2 linked regions of the Roseateles amylovorans genome follow. The protein of the gene in region 1 binds, or shares a complex with, the protein of each later gene. Links are inferred from orthologs where the notes say so. Each region holds a gene or a part of one and is shown on either strand. Other genes may lie near its edges. The genes, in order: eno and N4261_RS21765.

What was found.
Region 2: the proteins of eno (region 1) and N4261_RS21765 are in contact, whole or in part, in a solved structure (PDB 2FYM), measured with the Escherichia coli proteins. The link is inferred for Roseateles amylovorans from one-to-one orthologs.

The regions. Positions count from the first base shown.
Region 1 is NZ_CP104562.2:2,619,338-2,628,339, forward strand. The notes cover bases 2,346-5,319. They hold eno (phosphopyruvate hydratase), read left to right. Parts: upstream 2,346-3,176; coding sequence 3,177-4,463; downstream 4,464-5,319. Other genes in these bases: pyrG (CTP synthase), read left to right, coding at 2,346-2,655; N4261_RS11080 (DUF1330 domain-containing protein), read left to right, coding at 2,745-3,032; ftsB (cell division protein FtsB), read left to right, coding at 4,745-5,014; pnuC (nicotinamide riboside transporter PnuC), read left to right, coding at 5,274-5,319. Outside these bases: N4261_RS11065 (M56 family metallopeptidase), read right to left, coding at 1-237; N4261_RS11070 (BlaI/MecI/CopY family transcriptional regulator), read right to left, coding at 237-620; more of pyrG, read left to right, coding at 988-2,345; more of pnuC, read left to right, coding at 5,320-5,921; N4261_RS11100 (ATP-binding protein), read left to right, coding at 5,943-6,605; N4261_RS11105 (bifunctional metallophosphatase/5'-nucleotidase), read left to right, coding at 6,672-8,417; N4261_RS11110 (alpha/beta fold hydrolase), read right to left, coding at 8,422-9,002. UniProt on the Escherichia coli protein: Catalyzes the reversible conversion of 2-phosphoglycerate (2-PG) into phosphoenolpyruvate (PEP). It is essential for the degradation of carbohydrates via glycolysis.
Region 2 is NZ_CP104562.2:5,262,745-5,272,423, reverse strand. Bases 6,029-9,679 are described here. They hold N4261_RS21765 (Rne/Rng family ribonuclease), read right to left. Parts: upstream 9,376-9,679; coding sequence 6,229-9,375; downstream 6,029-6,228. Also shown: N4261_RS21795 (DJ-1/PfpI family protein), read right to left, coding at 1-489; N4261_RS21790 (GNAT family N-acetyltransferase), read left to right, coding at 568-1,164; N4261_RS21785 (MFS transporter), read right to left, coding at 1,171-2,427; N4261_RS21780 (LysR family transcriptional regulator), read left to right, coding at 2,612-3,694; N4261_RS21775 (CCDC90 family protein), read left to right, coding at 3,775-4,272; N4261_RS21770 (POT-type proton-dependent oligopeptide transporter), read right to left, coding at 4,469-5,989. UniProt on the Escherichia coli protein: Endoribonuclease that plays a central role in RNA processing and decay. Required for the maturation of 5S and 16S rRNAs and the majority of tRNAs. Also involved in the degradation of most mRNAs.

The sequences.
Region 1 (9,002 bases):
GCTGTCGTAGCGCCATTGGCCGGACGGCTGCACCAGCCATAGCCAGTGCAGCAGCGGCAAGGCCAGACAAGCGGCCAGGGCCGCCGCGCAGACGGCGTAGCGCGCCTGAGGGGCGGCACCGCGCAGTGCCCGCAAGCCGACAGCGGCGAGGGCGGCGATCAGCACCACTTGCCAGAGCGCATGCAGCAGCACCCAACCCAGCGCCGCCACGGCGCTGTCCAACCAGATCGCGCCCATCAGGATTTGGCCTCGCGGTCGAGCAGGTCCTGGATCTCCGCCCGCTCCTTGGCATTCACATGACCCTTCAGTGCCGCCATCACCAGCGCCTTGCCGGAGCCGGCAAAGGCCTTGGCGATCAGTTCCTTCAGCAGCCGTGTCTGGAGTCTTTCCTGGGTCTGCACCGGTGCATAGCGCTGCGGGCGCTGGGTTTCATCGCGTTCCAGCAGCCCCTTGCCGTGCATCACTTGCAACTGGCGCAGCACCGTCGCATAGGTGGCGTCCGGTCGTTCGGGCAGCAGGGCCTCGTGGACCTGGCGGGCATCGGCGGGACCGAGGCGCCACAGCACGCGCAGCAGATCGAGTTCGCCCGCCGTAGGGGGTGGCAATCCAGTTTTCGACATGACGCGCAGAATAGGTGTTCTAGAAGAGATTGTCTAGAACAAAATGTCTAGATGGCGGCGATGTCTCTCTCGCTCTCTACTCCCTCTCCCTCTCCCTCTCCCTCTCCCTCTCCCTCTCCCGGGGTGTTCCCAGCGGGGCAGCAACGCGCGAAGCGGCCGGCTGCTGGGGTGTGGCATCCCGGCTTCGCGGGGCCCTCCGTCTGTCTCCTTGGGCGACCCCGGCATCCCCCAAGGCGCCCCTGATATCCTTCTGATGCGGGGGGAGGCACGCCGGGCGCCGGGTCGACCAAGAGCCGACCTATATAATCGCGCTTTACCACCACGGCGTTTTTGGGATCCCATCGGAGTACCCAGGCGCTGCAAGACAATGACCAAGTACGTCTTCGTCACCGGCGGTGTCGTGTCCTCCCTCGGCAAGGGCATCGCATCGGCCTCTCTCGCCGCCTTGCTCGAGTCCCGCGGCCTCAAGGTCACCCTCATCAAGCTGGATCCCTACATCAACGTGGATCCGGGCACGATGTCCCCGTTCCAGCATGGCGAAGTCTTCGTGACCGACGACGGCGCCGAGACGGACCTGGACCTGGGCCACTATGAGCGCTTCATCACCACGCGGATGAAGCGGAGCAACAACTTCACGACCGGACAGATCTACATGTCCGTGCTGGAGAAGGAACGTCGCGGCGACTATCTCGGCAAGACGGTGCAGGTCATCCCGCACATCACCAACGAGATGCAGGAGTTCATCCGTCGCGGTGCCGGTCATGGCACGCCGGATGCGGTGGATGTGGCGATCGTCGAAATCGGCGGTACCGTGGGCGACATCGAGTCGCTGCCCTTCCTGGAAGCCGCTCGGCAGATGAGCCTGAAGCTCGGTCCGACCAATGTCGCCTATGTTCACCTGACCTATGTGCCGTGGATTGCCGCGGCCGGTGAACTCAAGACCAAGCCCACCCAGCACACCGTCCAGAAGCTGCGCGAAATCGGTATCCAGCCCGACGCGCTGCTGTGCCGTGCCGACCGCCGCATCCCGGACGATGAGCGCGAGAAGATCTCGCTGTTCACCAACGTCCCCGAATACGGCGTGATCTCGATGTGGGACGTGAACACCATCTACAAGGTGCCTCGCGTGCTGCATGAGCAGGGTCTGGATCAACTGATCTGCACCAAGCTGCAGCTCAACACCAAGTCGGCCGACCTCAAGCGTTGGGACACCCTGGTCAGCGAGGTCGAGAACCCCAAGACCGAAGTCACGATCGCGATGTGCGGCAAGTACACCGATCTGTCGGACAGCTACAAGTCGCTGAACGAGGCCCTGCGCCACGCCGGCATCCACAACCATGCGCGGGTGAACATCGAGTACGTCGATTCCGAAACGCTGGATGCGGACGGCATTCGCCAGCTCAGCCAGTACGACGCGATTCTGGTGCCGGGCGGTTTCGGCAAGCGCGGCGTGGAAGGCAAGATCCTGGCGGCCCAGTACGCCCGCGAGCACCAGACCCCCTACCTGGGCATCTGCCTGGGCATGCAGGTCGCGACCATCGAATATGCCCGTCACAAGGCTGACCTCGCGGGCGCGAACTCCACCGAGTTCGAACCCGACGCGCAGCACAAGGTGATCGCGCTGATCGACGAGTGGCAGGATGCAGACGGCACCATCCAGAAGCGCGACGAGAAGTCCGATCTGGGCGGCACGATGCGCCTGGGTGCCCAGAGCTCCGACGTCAAGCCGGGCACGCTGGCCTATGAGATCTACGGCCCGGTTGTGACCGAACGCCATCGTCATCGCTACGAGGCCAACGAGCACTATCTGGATCAGCTGCAGCACGCCGGCCTGGTGATCTCCGCGATCACCCAGCGCGAGAAGCTGACCGAGATCGTCGAACTGCCGCGCGAGGTGCACCCCTGGTACATGGGCGTGCAGTTCCACCCGGAGTTCAAGTCCACCCCTTGGGACGGCCACCCGCTCTTCATCGCCTTCATCAAGGCCGCGCTCGAGCACAAGGCCAAGGCCCATCCTGAAGCCAAGGCCGCCTGAGACCGCCTGAGACCGCTGAGACCAACCGACGCCGCGCTTCCTTCCACAGGCCGCGTCAGCGCCCCGCGAACCCGCCCGAGACCTCGCCCATGCCCGCCTTCATCCTGATCGACGTGACCGTGACCGATGCCGCCCAGATGGCGATCTATCGCGAATGGAGCACCAAGGCGATGAAGGAGCATGGGGCGGAGGTGCTGGTGCGTGGCGGCGAGTTCGAGGTGCTGGAAGGCCCGTGGACCCCGGGCCGTCTGGTCGTGCTGAAGTTCGCCGACCGCGAAGCCGCCAAGGGCTTCTATCACTCCGAGACCTACCAACATGCCAAGTCGCTGCGCGAGAACGCCGGCGTCATGCGCATGGTGTTGGTCGACGGTGTGTGATCCGCGCGTCACCTTGATGACGATCGCCTCGACACCGCCCGCCGTGCTGGCCACGTGCGTCCGTGGATCGATTGTTCTGCGCAGGTAACTACAAGCTGGCACCATGCGCGCCGACAAGATTTTTCACTTCTGGAGACTGTTCCCATGAGCGCCATTGTTGATATCGTCGGCCGAGAGATCCTCGACAGCCGCGGCAATCCCACCGTGGAATGCGACGTGCTGCTGGAGTCCGGCGTGATGGGCCGTGCGGCCGTGCCTTCCGGCGCGTCCACCGGCTCGCGTGAAGCGATCGAACTGCGTGACGGCGACAAGTCGCGCTACCTGGGCAAGGGCGTGCTGAAGGCCGTCGAGCACATCAACACCGAGATCTCGGAAGCGGTGCTGGGGCTGGACGCGTCGGAACAGGCCTTCCTGGACAAGACCCTGATCGACCTGGACGGCACCGACAACAAGAGCCGCCTGGGCGCCAATGCGATGCTGGCGGTGTCGATGGCAGTGGCGCGTGCGGCGGCCGAAGAATCCGGCCTGCCGCTGTACCGCTACTTCGGCGGCATGGGTGGGGTGCAACTGCCGGTCCCGATGATGAACGTCATCAACGGCGGCGCGCACGCCAACAACACGCTGGACCTGCAAGAGCTGATGATCATCCCCGTGGGCGCACCGTCGTTCCGCGAGGCCCTGCGTTGGGGTGCCGAGGTTTTCCATGCGCTGAAGAAGATCCTGCACGACAAGGGCATCAGCACCGCCGTCGGCGACGAAGGCGGTTTTGCCCCCAGCGTGGAAAGCCACGAGGCGGCCATCCAGTTGATCCTGGAAGCCATCGACAAGGCCGGCTACACCGCCGGCGAACAGATCGCGCTCGGCCTGGACTGCGCTGCCAGCGAGTTCTACAAGGACGGCAAGTACGTCCTGGAAGGCGAGGGCGGCATCCAGCTGAGCGCTGAGCAGTGGACCGACATGCTGGCCACCTGGGTCGACAAGTACCCGATCATCTCGATCGAGGACGGCATGGCCGAAGGGGACTGGGATGGCTGGAAGCACATCACCGAGAAGCTGGGCGAGAAGGTGCAGCTGGTCGGCGACGACCTGTTTGTCACCAACACCAAGATCCTGAAGGAAGGCATCGACAAGGGCATCGCCAATTCGATCCTGATCAAGATCAACCAGATCGGCACCCTGACCGAGACCTTCGCGGCCATCGAGATGGCCAAGCGCGCTGGCTACACCGCCGTCATCTCGCACCGTTCGGGCGAGACCGAAGACTCGACGATTTCCGACATCGCCGTCGGCTTGAACGCGGGTCAGATCAAGACCGGTTCGCTGTCGCGGTCCGACCGCATGGCCAAGTACAACCAGCTGCTGCGCATCGAGGAAGACCTGGGCGACGTGGCGGTCTATCCTGGCCGTTCGGCGTTCTACAACCTGCGCTGATCGCCCGCAGGGGCCGGCATTCCGGGTGGCGGCGTGTTGCGCCCCTGGACTGCGGCCGGTGTCCCATCCGATCAGGCCGTTGCGGATCAGATTGGATGGGGCCGACAGGGGTCAGTAGGGGTCGGTAGGGTGGCGGCGCGGCGGTCATGACCTGTCATCCGGGGCATTCATCAGCCGTGGTGGCGGCCCCTGATGGCGGACCGTGATGGCCAACACGCCCCACCTGAATGCGGTAGGTGCCGGGCAATGCCTGCCACCGCGCTGCGGCTACACTTCTGGCCGTGAAAGCCCTGGCCATCGTCCTCACAGCCTTCCTTGTCGCCATCCAGGCCCAGCTCTGGTTTGGCAAGGGCGGGCTGGCGCGCGGCGTCCAGTTGCGGGCCGAACTGCGTGAGCAGATGGAGGCCAACGAGAAGGCGCGGGCCCGCAACGCACAATTGCAGGCCGAACTGCTGGACCTTCGCGAAGGCCTGGAGATGGTCGAGGAAAAGGCCCGGCTCGAACTGGGCATGGTCAAGCCGGACGAAGTCTTCGTTCCGCTGCGTCGCTGAGTCGCCTCGGCGGTGTCTGTTCCGATCGACTCGATCTTGGTCCGTCCGCTGCCGTTGCGCCGATGTGTCGATCTGCCGACCTGCCGACCTGCCGACTTGCCGACTTGCCGACTTGCGGGCTCCGCGAGTCTTGGAGTTCAGGATTCGTCGAGCTCCCGAGGCTCCGGGTTGCCGGGTCTCGGTGTTCCCGAATTCCCGAGGCGGGCCTCGTCGTCAGCCTGGCGGGCTAGCCTTGCGCCATTGAACCCCTGAGTGATCCATGGATGCTCTGCCGTCGCTTCAGTCCCTCGTGTCGTTGATGCTCGCTCCGGCGTTCACCGCCCTGGGCAGTCCCATCAGTTGGCTGGAACTGGTCGCCTTCGTCCTGGCCATCTGGATGGTCGTGTGCAACATGCGGGTTCAAGTGCTGGCCTGGCCGCTGGCGCTGAGCAGTTCGCTGCTGTACTTCCTCCTGTTCTGGAGCGGCAAGCTCTATGGCGAGGCCTCGTTGCAATTGTTGTTCGCCGCCTTGTCGCTCTGGGGCTGGTGGCAATGGTTGCGCGGCCGGACGGCGGATGGTCAGGCGCTGCGTGTTCGCACACTGGGGCCCCGAGGCCGTTGGGCCGCCTTGCTGGTCACCTTGGCGGCCTGGCCGTTGTTGGGGCTCTTCCTTCAACACCGCACGGATTCGCCGCTGCCCTATTGGGATGCCTTGCCCACCGTGGCCAGCATCACTGGGCAATGGTTGCTGGGTCGCAAGTACCAGGAAAACTGGCCCGTCTGGGTGCTGGTGAATCTGGTCAGCATTGCCCTGTTTGCGCTCAAGGGCTACTGGCTGACGGTGGTGCTGTATGCGGTCTTCGTACCGATGTCGGTGGCGGGTTGGCGTGCGTGGCAACGTCAGCTGGGCGCGCCGGTGCCGGCCTGACCCGCGACCGCCAGGTTCGACATGGCGCTTCACATCGCGCTCCTCGGGGCCGAGAGCACCGGCAAGAGTCAGCTCGGTCAGGACCTGCTGCGCCATCTGTGCGATCAGACCCGGCTGCGATGTGCCCTGGTCCCGGAGTTCCTGCGTGAGTGGTGCGACCGGGAGGGCCGCACGCCACGCCCGGACGAGCAGATGGCCATCGCCCAGGAGCAGCATCGTCGCGCCGACGTCGCTGCGCAGGCCCATGACCTCGTGCTGCACGACACCACGCCGCTGATGACCGCCATCTACAGCGACCTGCTGTTTCAGGATGACAGTCTCTATCCGTTCGCACTGCGCGTGCAGGCCGGCATGGATGCGACCTTGCTCATGGCGCTGGACCTCCCCTGGGTGGCCGATGGCCTGCAGCGGGATGGCCCGCAGGTGCGCGGCCCGGTCGATCAGGCGATCCGGCGCGCGCTCCGCGGTTCAGGGCTGGGCTACAGCCTGGTGGCCGGAGAGGGTGGGGCGCGCTTGGCGCAAGCCTTGAACGCGCTGGGACCGCTGCTGCGTCCTCATCTCGGTCGAGAAGACGGTCTGTTCGGTCGACTGCTTCAGCGCGGCGAGCGCCTGGGGGGCGATTGGCGCTGCGACAACTGCGACGACCCGGACTGCGAACACGCGAGCCGTCAAACACGGCTTTGAACCTGTCGGCGAGGCACAATCCGCCGTCCCCGATCGCAGAGGTTTGCAGGACCTCGGAGTGCCCTCATGAATCGACTGGTTCCGCGTCATTTCCTTCTGCTGCTGAGCAGCGCCGTGCTCGCCGCGTGCGCCAGCATGACGGCACCGCCAGACGCTCCGCCGAGCGCCCCCGCCCCGTCTGCGTTGAAGTCGACGTCGACGGTGAACGCGGCCACGGTGGCGGTGAAGGTGCTGGCGATCAACGATTTCCACGGTAATCTGATGCCGCCAGCCGGTGGCATCAAGCTTCGCGATCCGCAAACCGGGGAGACCTTGACGTTGGGCGCGGGCGGCGCGGAGCGCATGGCGACTGTCGTCCAGGCATTGAAGGCGAAGAACCCCAACCATGTCTTCGTCGCTGCAGGCGATCTCGTGGGTGCCAGCCCGCTGCTGTCGGCACTGTTCCATGACGAGCCCACGATCGAATCCCTGGGACTGATGGGTCTGGATCTGTCGGCCGTCGGCAATCATGAATTCGATCAGGGACTGACGGAGCTGCTGCGCAAGCAGAACGGCGGTTGTCATCTCAAGGATGGTTGCAAGGGGCCGACCCCGTTCACCGGCGCGCGTTACCAGTACCTGGCGGCCAGCACGATCGACACCGCGACCGGGCGCCCGGTACTGCCCGCCTACAGCATCAAGCGGTTTGATGGCGTGCCTGTCGGCTTCATCGGCCTGACCCTGAAAGACACGCCCAATCTGGTCAGCCCGACCGGCGTGGCCGGACTCCGTTTCGACGACGAGGCCCAGACCGTCAATCGCCTGGTCCCCGAACTCCAGCGACAGGGCGTGCACACCGTCGTGGTGCTGATCCATGAAGGCGGCGTTCCGACTGGCAGCTACAACGAATGCCCGGGGATCTCGGGTCCGATTGTGGACATCGTCAAGCAACTGGATCCCAGCGTGGGGCTGGTCGTCTCCGGACACACCCACCGTGCCTACAACTGTCGGATAGACGGTCGGTTGGTCACCAGCGGCGACAAGTACGGCACGCTGGTCAGTGAGATCGATCTGCAGATCGATCGCCGGTCCGGCCGGCTGGTCGAAGCACGGGCTGAGAACCTGGTCGTTCGCCCCGAGATTGCCAAGGATCCCGCCCAGACGGCATTGATCGCGTCCTATCAGCGCCTGGCCAATCCGTTGATCGAGCGACCGGTGGGGTTCCTCGCCCGCCCGCTCAGCAAGGAGGATGGTGACCGGGACAAGGGCGGCGGCACCACCATGGGCCAACTCGTGGCCGATGCGATGCTGGCCTCCACGGCGGCGAGTTCGGCCGGCGGCGCGCAATTGGCGTTGACCAACATCGGCGGGGTTCGTACCGGATTGATCCGACGCGACGACGGCCGCGTCACCTTCGGCGACCTGTTTGCCGCACTGCCGTTCTCCAATGCGCTGGTGGTGATGGAGTACACCGGCGCGCAATTGCGTGAGGTGCTCGAGCAGCAATGGCAGGTGAACGACAGCCGCTTCCTGCCGCTGCAGGTGTCTCAGGGCTTCAGCTATCGCTGGGACAAGCGTCGTCCGGCGGGTCAGCGCATCCTGCCGGACAGCCTGATGCTCAACGGCCAGCCGATCACCTCGGATCAGAAATTGCGAGTGACCATCAACGCCTTCCTGCAAGCCGGTGGCGACGGCTTCACCACCCTCACCAAGGGCCGACTGGTGCAGACCGGGCCGATGGACGTGGACGCCCTGGAAACCTATTTCAAGTTGCAGGGCACGACGCCCGTTCAGCCCAGCTTGCTGACGCGCTCGGTGCGCATCGACGATTGACGCATCAGGCCGTGTGCGCCTTGGCGCGCATGGCTGCCATCAATTCGAGCACCAGCGCCGCGGTGTCGTCCGGGCGTTCGAACGGGTAGAGATGGGTGCCCTCAAACCAGCGGAAGAGGTCCTTCGCCAACGCCTTTGATGCGCCAGCACCGGCCTGGCGCAGTTCTTCGGACTGCGTGCCTGCGATGAAGGCCACAGGGCATTTCGGTGCGTGGCGTTTGAGGATGCGTGGCAGGTTGTGGGGCAGGGTGTTGTAGATGCGGGTCTCGATTTCGCGTTGAAAGCCCAGTTGGATGCGACCGTCCGCCTGCTCATCGAATCCGCTGGCGACATAGTCCTGCAGCACCCGTGGATCCCAGCGGGCGAACTTCCCCTTCGTCGCGAAATGGGTGTGGACGTCCTCACGCGTCGGCCATTCATGGCGGCGTTGCCGAGAGATCTTTCCCGGCGACACGCGGTGGATCAGCCCCGCGGCTTTCACCACCTGCAGACTGTGCGACCGCCAGCCGTCCACGACCGGCGAATCCAGCATCACCAGACCCTGCGCCAGCGCCGGTTTTCGGCAGGCCGCCAGCAGCGACAACA
Region 2 (9,679 bases), 2.6 Mb from region 1 along the record:
GCCGGCGGTGATCAGGCCGCTTTCGTCGACCACCGGTTCATCCACATAGTGTTCACCGCCCGCATAGCCGGTGCCGTTGAGATAACTGGCGGCGTTGCTGGTGTGTCGCCGTTGGTCCAGGATACCCAAGCGCGCCAGGCCGGCAGTGGCGCCACAGATCGCGGCGACCTGGCCGCCGTGATCCAGGATGTCCTTGGCCTTGCCGGCGGCTTCCAGATGCTCGCCCTGATCCCAACCCGGGCCGCCGGGCAGGATCAGCATCGAGGTGTCGTCCGGGAACAGCGTGGAGAGCCGCTGATCCGGCAGCACCGCCAGTCCGCCCATGGACCGCACCAGGCTGGCCCCCGCAGCCGCGACCGTGCGGACCTGCCAGGTGCCCGGCTCGCGCTGGAACTCGGGGTTGTTGATGCCCGCCACAGCGAAGGCGGCCTCCCAGTCGGCAAAGCCGTCGAAGAGGTACAGATGAACGGTGCGGAGTTCGGTGCTCATGCCCGCCTGAGCGGCAAAGCCCGTGCCTGACAGGCAGGCGAGCGAAAAAATTCGGCCGACCTGCGACACTCGCCGCGCATGAATCCCGCGTCCCCCTCGCTACCGTCGCCTCCGACCATCGACACGCGTTCGACGACGGATCCCCATCCGCCTGCGCCTCGGCTGCATGCGCCGCCGCTGATCTTGGAACCGTTGACCGCCGACCAGGCCGAGCCGATGTTCGAGGTGCTCAGCGAGCGATCGCTGTATGCCTATCTCGATGACGAACCGCCGGCCTCGGTGGCGGCGTTGCGCGAGGTCTATCGGCGTCGCGAACGGGGCCGCTCGCCCGATGGCAGCGAGCTGTGGTTCAACTGGTTGCTGACGCTGCCGGATGCCGGATGGGTCGGCTTTGTGCAGGCGTCGATGACGGATCCGCAGTCCTGCTGGATCGGCTACCTGCTCAGCAGCGCGGTCCAGGGTCGCGGGCATGCCACGCGGGCCGTCGCCCGGATGGTGGCGCACCTGCGGTCGCACCATGGCGCCGAGCGCCTGCTGGCCAGCGTGGAGCGGGCCAATCGTCCGTCCATCGCGCTGCTGGAGCGGCTGGAGTTTTCGCTCGCATCGCCTGAAGAACACGCGATGCATGGGCTCGGTCCGACCGAGCAGCTCTACGTCCGCTTCCTGGCGCGCTGAACGGGATCAGTCCTCACCCTGCAGCCGCAACAGCAGGGCGCCGAGGCTGGCCAGCGCCGCCAGGGCGGTGACGGCCACCCAGCCCCATTCGGCCAGCAGCAGGCTGCCCAGCGCCGCCCCGCTGGCCATGCCGATGAACATCCCGGTGAAGAGCAAGGCGTTCAGCCGGCTGCGCGCCGCCGGATCCAGGCTGTAGACGATGGTCTGATGGGCGACCAACGTGGCCTGCACCCCGAAGTCGAAGGTCACGGCCAGCACGACCAGCAGCACGATCGCGGGGCCACGATCCAGCCAGGGCGTGATCGACATGACGGCAAACGACAGCGCGGTGAGCAAGGCCCCCAGGCGGGTGACGACACCCGGACCGCGACGATCCGCAATCCGTCCTGCCAGCGGCGCGGCCAGCGCGCCGGCCGCCCCCGCCAGTCCGAAGGCGCCCGACACCGCGCTGCCCAGGCCGAAGCGCTGATGCAGCATCACCGCCAGCGTCGACCAAAAGGCGCTGAAGGCCACGGCCAGCAGGCCTTGCGCCAGCGCGGCGCGGCGCAGTGCGGGTTGTTCCTTCCACAGCCGGCCCAGCGAGCCCAGCAGGGCCGTATAGGTGGTGGGCGCCATCGGCGGGGAGGCGGGCAGCCAGCGCCAGCTCGCCAGACCCGCGATCGACAGGGCCAGCGCCGCCAGGCCATAGACCCAGCGCCAGCCGAACAGGTCGGCGATCACGCCGCTCATCACCCGCGACAGCAGGATGCCCAGCAGCAGCCCGGTCATCACCTGGCCGACGATGCGGCCGCGATGTGCCGGCGGGCTGAGCGTGGCCGCCATCGGCACGACGTCCTGAGCCAAGGTGGCGGTGAGTCCCAGCAAGGCGCTGGCCACCAGGAACGACGCCAGCCCAGGCGCAAAGCCGTTGAGCAGGAGCGTGATCACCAGCAGCACGAACTTGGTCAGGATCACCCGCCGACGGTCGAAGCGATCCCCCAGCGGGGTCAGCAGCAGGATGCCCGCGGCATAACCGAGCTGGGTCAGCATCGGTACCGCGCCGATGTGGCCGGTCGACGCATGCAGGTCCTCGGCCAACGGTGCCAGGATCGGCTGGCTGTAATAGAGCGAGGCCGCACCCAGGCCGGCCGACGCGGCCATCAGCACGATCAGCGAAGAGGACGGTGCTGCGGCTGCGGGATGCTTCTGCGTGGGGGGCGGGGCCGCGCCGAGGCGTTCGGCGGCTGTGCGGGCGGGGTCGGAAGGGAAGGGAAGCGCGGACATGGCCACTCCTGAAATCAGATGACTCGTTGGTGGCCGGCAGCGGAGGGGTCATCCCTCCGGGTGCCGGCGGCGGCACCGCCCTGGACGACGATGCGCATGGGAGGGGATTCTTCGGGTTTCCCCGAGGTTCGGGAACCGGCCTGACATGCACATCGGCCATACGTTTCGCGTATACCCTCGGCGCATGAATGACCTGCTTCGAGACGGTGGCCAGGACCGCTTCGCCTTGCTCCAGACCTTTCTCCGTGTGGCGGAGGCGGGCAGCTTCTCCGCGGCCGCCGTGCAATTGGGAACGACGCAGCCCACCGTCAGCCGACGGGTGCAGATGCTGGAGGCCTTGCTGGGCGCGCGCCTGGTCGAACGCTCCACCCGCGGACTGCGCCTGACCGAGGAAGGCGAGCGCTGTGCCGCCCAGGCGCGGGACCTGCTGGACCGTTGGGAATCGCTGGCGGAGGACGTCGGCGACAAGGGCGAATCGCTCAGCGGCACGTTGCGCCTGCGGGTGCCGCATGCCTTCGGACAGAGTCAGCTCATGGATCCGCTGACCACCTTCATGCGGCGGCATCCGCGTGTGACGGTGGAATGGTCGCTGCAGGATCAGGTGCCGGACTTCAGCCGGGAGGCGGTGGATTGCTCGCTGGTGGTGGGCCATGTCGACCAGCCGAACCTGGTCGCGGTGCAACTGGCGGAGGTCCCGCGCGTGCTGGTGGCCTCGCCGGAGATCGCCGCCGCACTGCCGGAGGGTTTCACCGCGAGGGTCGAGGAACCAGCGCCAGCGGCAGCCCCTGCCAGGGCGCTGGCAAGGGTAACGTCAAGAAGGCCGGCGGGTGGCCTGCGGGGGACGACGAGGTCGCCAGCGGTGGCGTCGGCACCATCCGCAGAGGCCGTGGTTGCTGCGCTGCGTGCCGCGCCTTGGCTGGCGCTGACGACCTTCTACCGGGACGAGATCGAGCTCCGTCCGCAAGCCGGTGGCGAGTCGGTCTGCGTGCCGATCCATCCTCGCTTCGGCACGGACAGCCTGTTCGCCCTGATCGAGGCGACCCGTCGCGGCCTGGGGATGGCGCTGATCTCGCAATGGGCGGTGATGGAAGACCAGTCGCAGGGCCGGCTGGTGCGCGTGCTGCCGAACTGGTGTGCCACGCCGTTGCCGATCTCGCTGGTCTACCCGTCGCGTCGACTTCAGCCAGCGCGGTTGCGAGCCTTCGTGGCGCTGATGCGGCAGGTCGTGCCCACCATGCCGGGCATGCGCCAGGCTCGACGGCACTGATCGGCGGGCTGACCGGTGCGCGAGAAACAGTTGCTCACGCTTTCGCCTTGAATCCGACGGCCACCTACGAATTTGAGTGAATGACGTCGGTCCTTCAGCGGCCTAGAGTCAGCGCCATGGACATCGACATCTACCGCTCATTGATGAACGCGGGCGTGGCCGAGCCTGATGCGCACCAGGCGGCCGGGGCGATTCGTCAGGACATCGACCGGCGCTTTGCGCTGCACCAGACCGCCGGACACTCCGCCTTCGCGACCAAGGTCGACCTTGCGCACCTGCGCACCGATGTGACGGCGGAAATCGCTGAGTTGCGCGCGGAGGTGCATGGTGTGCGCGCCGAAGTGTCCGGGCTGCGCGCGGACGTCGGACAACGCATGGGGGAGATGCAGTCTCAGTTCAGCCAGCAGATGAGCGAGGTGCATCAACGCATCAGTCATCTGGAGGCGGAATCCAGCCGCGGCATGAGCCAACTGGAGGCGGGAACCGCTCAGCGCCTGGCCGACATGCAGCGATGGCTGGTGGCGACCATCGTCGGCGCCGCCGCGCTGGTGGGCGCCTTCGTCAGGCTCACGCAGTGAGCGCCTGCAGGTGCGGCATGCAGGCGGGGCGTGGAGAGAGCAGGCTTCGCCAGCGCCCAGCGCCCGGTGCCCGGTGCCCGGTGCCCAACGAGCCTAGCAAGAGCCGAGCGGGAGCCGAGAAAGCGCCGAGCAAGAGCCGCACGCCCCACCATGCCGCACGTGTCGCTCGATTGGCAGGTGGGCGTCGTCTGCGGCCTCACGACCGATAGTTGTCCTGCATCCGATAACCGCGCGCATACAGCGCGAACAGCAGCGCGGCCACCAAGGCGAATCCGGCGAAGAAGAACATCTGGAAGGCGGTCACGCTGGTGCCGGTCGATTGGATGTAGTGGGTCACCGACTCGCCCTTCACGCTTGCATTGGCCATCAGCACCCACAGGTTGCCGATGGTCACCGACAGATTCCAGAAACTGGTGATCACGCCTTTCATCGCCAGCGGTGCCTGGCTGTAGGCAAATTCCAGCCCGGTGGCCGACACCAGCACCTCGCCCAGCGTCAGCAGCGCATAAGGCAGGATCTGCCAAGTGATGGCCACCTCATGGCCGCCGTCGAGCCACAGCTGCAGCCCGCCGACGACGATCCAGGCCAGCCCGGAGAACGCGATCCCCGCGCCCATGCGTCGCAGCGCGGTGACGCGCAGGCCCAGACGGGCCAGCAGCGGATACAACACCAGGTTGTTCAGCGGAATCAGCAGCATCACCAGGGCCGGATTCAGCGCCTGCATCATCGAGGACTTGAACCATTCCGGCTTGGCCATCTGGTCGGCCTGCAGCACCCAGGTGGAGGCCTTCTGGTCAAACAGCGACCAGAAGGGCGTGACCAGCGCAAACAGCACCAGCAGGCGCAGCACGGTGCGCACGCCTTCCACCGCGTCGTCCGGATGCGGCCCACGGGCGCGCTCCAACTGCATCCAGGCACCCGCGCCGCCAAAACCCATCACCAGAACCAACGCGGTGCAGAACGCAATCACGAAGCCCCATTGCGGCGACATGGCCAGCGCGCCGATGGCGAGCAAGCCACCGATCACGGCCACCACCAACCCGGGACGACCTTGGCCTTCGCCACGGCTGGTCAACGCGGTGCGCACCACCTTCAGGAAACTGTGCGGGTCATGCTTGGCCGTCGGCGCGATGCGAACGTACTTGCGGCGCCCGCTCCAGAACACCGCAGTGGCGATGAACATCAGCACGCCTGGAATGCCGAAGGCCACGCTCGCACCGAAGCGATCCAGGAAGATCGGCATCAGCAGCGAGGCGAAGAACGAGCCGAAGTTGATGATCCAGTAGAACGCGTCGAAAACCTTCTGCGCGAGTGACCGGTTGGACTTGTCGAACTGATCGCCGATAAAGGAGCTCACCAGCGGCTTGATGCCGCCGGAGCCCAGTGCGATCAGGAACAGGCCGGTGTAGAAGCCTTGGATGTTGTTCTCGAAGATCGCCAGGCACGCGTGGCCGGCGCAGTACACCAGGCTGAGCCACAGGATGGTGTGGTACTTGCCGAAGAAGCGATCCGACAGCCAGCCGCCCAGCAGCGGGAAGAAGTACACCCCGATCACGAAGGTGTGGAAGATCTCCTTGGCCTCACCCTTGCGCAGCGGCTCCGGAATCGACAGCAGCAGGCTGGTCATCAGGAACACCGTCAGGATGTTGCGCATGCCGTAGAAGCTGAAGCGCTCGCAACCTTCGTTGGCGATGATGTAGGGAATCTGCGGCGGCAGCGTGGGCGCGGCAGCGTGGCCGGACGCGCTCTGCGGCGCTGCGGCGGTGGGAACGTGGCTCAAGGAAGGGTCTCCGTCTCGAAGGTCGAGGGCCTGGATCCAGGGGTGAGGATCCCCGGCGCTCGCCAGCGTTCATCGGCGCGGGGTGCGGTTTCGACACCCCACAAAGAAACAGCCGCCGGGCGTGTGGCCGCGGCGGCTGGCGCGGACGGGAAGCGCCGGTCGGCGCTCCCGTCGGATCAGGCTTCGAAAGGCAGCTTGATCTGGTTCAGGTCCTTGCGGGTCTCCACCAGCACCAGCGGACCGTCATCGCTGACGACCACCGGCGCGGGCTCGCGGCCCAGGGGCGCGGGCGCCGGCTCAGCAGCGATCGCAGCCTGCACGGCGGCGATCTTGTCGGCATCGCTGTTGACCCAGACCAGGCCCGCACCTTCGGCCACTGCATTCAGGTCGCCGATCGGCAACTCGAAGCGCGGCACCGCGGCGGGAGCCGGAGCCTGAGCAACAGGTGCCGGTGCCGGTGCCGGCGAGGCTGCGGCAGCGGTCACCACGGCCTGCTCAGCCACCGGTGCGACGGCCACAGGGGCCACCGCCACAGGTGCCGACGGGGCCGGTGCAGCGACCGGCACCGACGCTTCCGCGCCGAGTTCCAGCTGCTGCGGCGAGTCCTGCGACTCGGCGCCTTCGGTGCCCGCCAGCTCGCCTTCACGGCGGTCGCGGCGATAACGGTCGCGACCCCGGCGACGACGTCCACCCTGGCCTTCGGCGTCTTCACCGACTGGCGCTTCCTGGCCGTCTGCGGCAACGCCTTCGTTCAGGGCGCTGTCGGTTGCTACGGCGCCGTCGGCGGACACGCCGGCATCGGCCGACAGCTCCTGGCCTTCGACTGCACCTTCCGCACCCTCGGCGCCACGATCGCGGCCACCACGGCGACGGCGACGGCGGCCCTGACGCTCTTCACCCGTTTCCAGGTTCAGCGCGAGACCGTCCGGCAGCGTGTCGGCGAAGGCGGTGGGCGATTCAGCGTGCGCGGCTTGGGAAAGATCCGCTGCTTCCGCGCCGGCGACCGGCAGCAGTTGCTCCTGCGTGGCCACGACGCCGTTGGCATCGGTACGTGCCGGGCGATCGCCGCGCTCCTCACGACGACGACGGCCTTCGCCGCGGTCGCTGCGCTCACCGCGTTCGGCACGGTCGCCACGCTCCGGGCGCTGCTCGCCGCGGGCCTCGGGACGTGCGTCCGCGGCCAGTTCGGGCTTGTCGGCGCGTGCTTCATTGCGACGGCCACGGTCACCGCGTTCGCTGCGGTCACCCCGCTCGGCACGGTCACCCCGTTCCGGACGATCACCGCGCTCGCCACGTTCGGTGCGCTCACCGCGATCCGTCCGCTCGCCACGGGCCTGGGCGCCGTCCTGTGCCGGCTTGCCTTCGCCGCGCGGCTTGCCGTCGCGGGCCTTCTGCTCGCCACGATCGCCCCGCTCGGCGCGGTCACCACGCTCGCCACGTTCACCGCGTTCACCGCGTTCGCCACGGCGGTTGCGGTCGCCACGGTCACCCCGGCCGCTGCGTTCACCGCGTTCGCCGCGGTCCTTGCGGGCCGGCTCGGCGGTCTTGGCTTCGGGTTCGGGCGTGGGTGCCGGGGCGGGCGCACCACCGAACACCTTCTTGATCCAGCCGAAGAAGCCACCACCCGCGTCGACCGGTGCGGCCGGCGTGGGTGCGGGAGCGGCTGCCACCGGCTCGGCGGCCTTGACCGGCGCGACGGCGGGGGCCGGCATCGGCGCGGGTTGCTCGGGCAGGATGCCCTTGATCACCGGCTCTTGCTTGTTCTTCTTCTCGGCGCCGCGGCGGGTGATGCCCACCTCGTCCTGCGGCTCTTCGATCATGGTGTAGCTGGCCTGCAGGTTTTCCAGGCGCGGGTCGTCATGGCGCAGGCGCTCGAGCTTGTAGTTCGGCGTCTCGAGGTGCTTGTTGGGCACCAGCAGCACGGTCACGCGCTGCTTGAGTTCGATCTTGGTGATCTCGGTGCGCTTCTCGTTGAGCAGGAAGCTGGTGACTTCCACCGGCACCTGCACATGCACGGCGGCGGTGTTGTCCTTCATGGACTCTTCCTGGACCATGCGCAGGATCTGCAGCGCGGAGGATTCCGTGTCGCGGATGTGGCCGGTGCCGTTGCAGCGCGGGCAGGTGATGTGGCTGCCTTCGCTCAGCGCCGGGCGCAGGCGCTGGCGGCTCAATTCGAGCAGGCCGAACTTGCTGATGGAGCTGAACTGCACGCGGGCACGGTCCTGGCGCAGCGCATCGCGCAGCCGCTGTTCGACCTCGCGGCGGTTCTTGGACTCCTCCATGTCGATGAAGTCCACCACGATCAGGCCGCCCAGATCGCGCAGGCGCATCTGGCGGGCGATCTCGTCGGCCGCTTCCAGGTTGGTGCGGGTGGCGGTTTCCTCGATGTCGCCGCCGCGGGTGGCGCGGGCGGAGTTGACGTCCACCGAGACCAGCGCCTCGGTGTGGTCGATCACGATGGCGCCGCCGGACGGCAGGTTCACCGTGCGGCTGAAGGCGGTCTCGATCTGGTGTTCGATCTGGAAGCGGCTGAACAGCGGCGCGTCGTCGCGGTAGCGCTTGACCTTGTGAGCCGTCTCCGGCATCACATGGGTCATGAACTGCTGGGCCTGCTCGAAGATGTCGTCGGTATCGATCAGGATTTCGCCGATGTCGGCGGTGAAGTAGTCGCGGATCGCGCGGATCACCAGCGACGACTCCTGATAGATCAGGAACGCACCCTTGCTGCCCTGGGTCGCCTCATCGATGGCGGTCCACAGCTTGAGCATGTAGTTCAGGTCCCACTGCAGCTCGGCGGCGCTGCGGCCGATGCCGGCGGTGCGGGCGATCAGCGACATGCCCTTCGGGTATTCGAGCTGGTCCAGGGCGTCCTTGAGCTCTTCCCGATCCTCGCCCTCGATGCGGCGCGAGACGCCGCCGCCGCGCGGATTGTTGGGCATCAGCACCAGGTAGCGGCCGGCCAGCGAGACGAAGGTGGTCAGGGCCGCGCCCTTGTTGCCGCGCTCTTCCTTTTCCACCTGGACCAGCAGTTCCTGGCCTTCCTTGATCACGTCCTGGATCTTGGCGGAGCGCACATCGGCGCCTTCGCGGAAGTACTGGCGGGAGATTTCCTTGAACGGGAGGAAGCCGTGGCGGTCCTCGCCGTAGTCCACGAAACAGGCTTCGAGCGACGGCTCGACGCGCGTCACGACCGCCTTGTAGATGTTGCCCTTGCGCTGTTCGCGGCCTTCGATTTCAGTCTCGAAGTCCATCAGCTTCTGGCCATCGACGATGGCCAGGCGACGCTCTTCCTGCTGCGTCGCATTGATCAGCATGCGTTTCATCAGTTCTCCTCCGCGTCCGGACCCGAGTCGCGGACGCATACATCAGAACCGCCGCCGGAAAGGGACCGGCGGGCGATTCGACCGATGCACGAGAAACGCGAGAGAACCGTGGAAGGAATCGCCCTGGACTGCAAGCAACGGACCGATCGTCCGTTCAGCGCTGCAGCGTTGGCGCGTGCGTCGCAGGCCCCGATCCGGATGTTCCGGCCCGCAAGCGCGATGTCGAGGAATTCGACACCGCGGCCCGCCCACGGCCGGAGCCTGACGTCCGGGTCTTACCGGGACGGGCTCGCAAGCGGCGGGG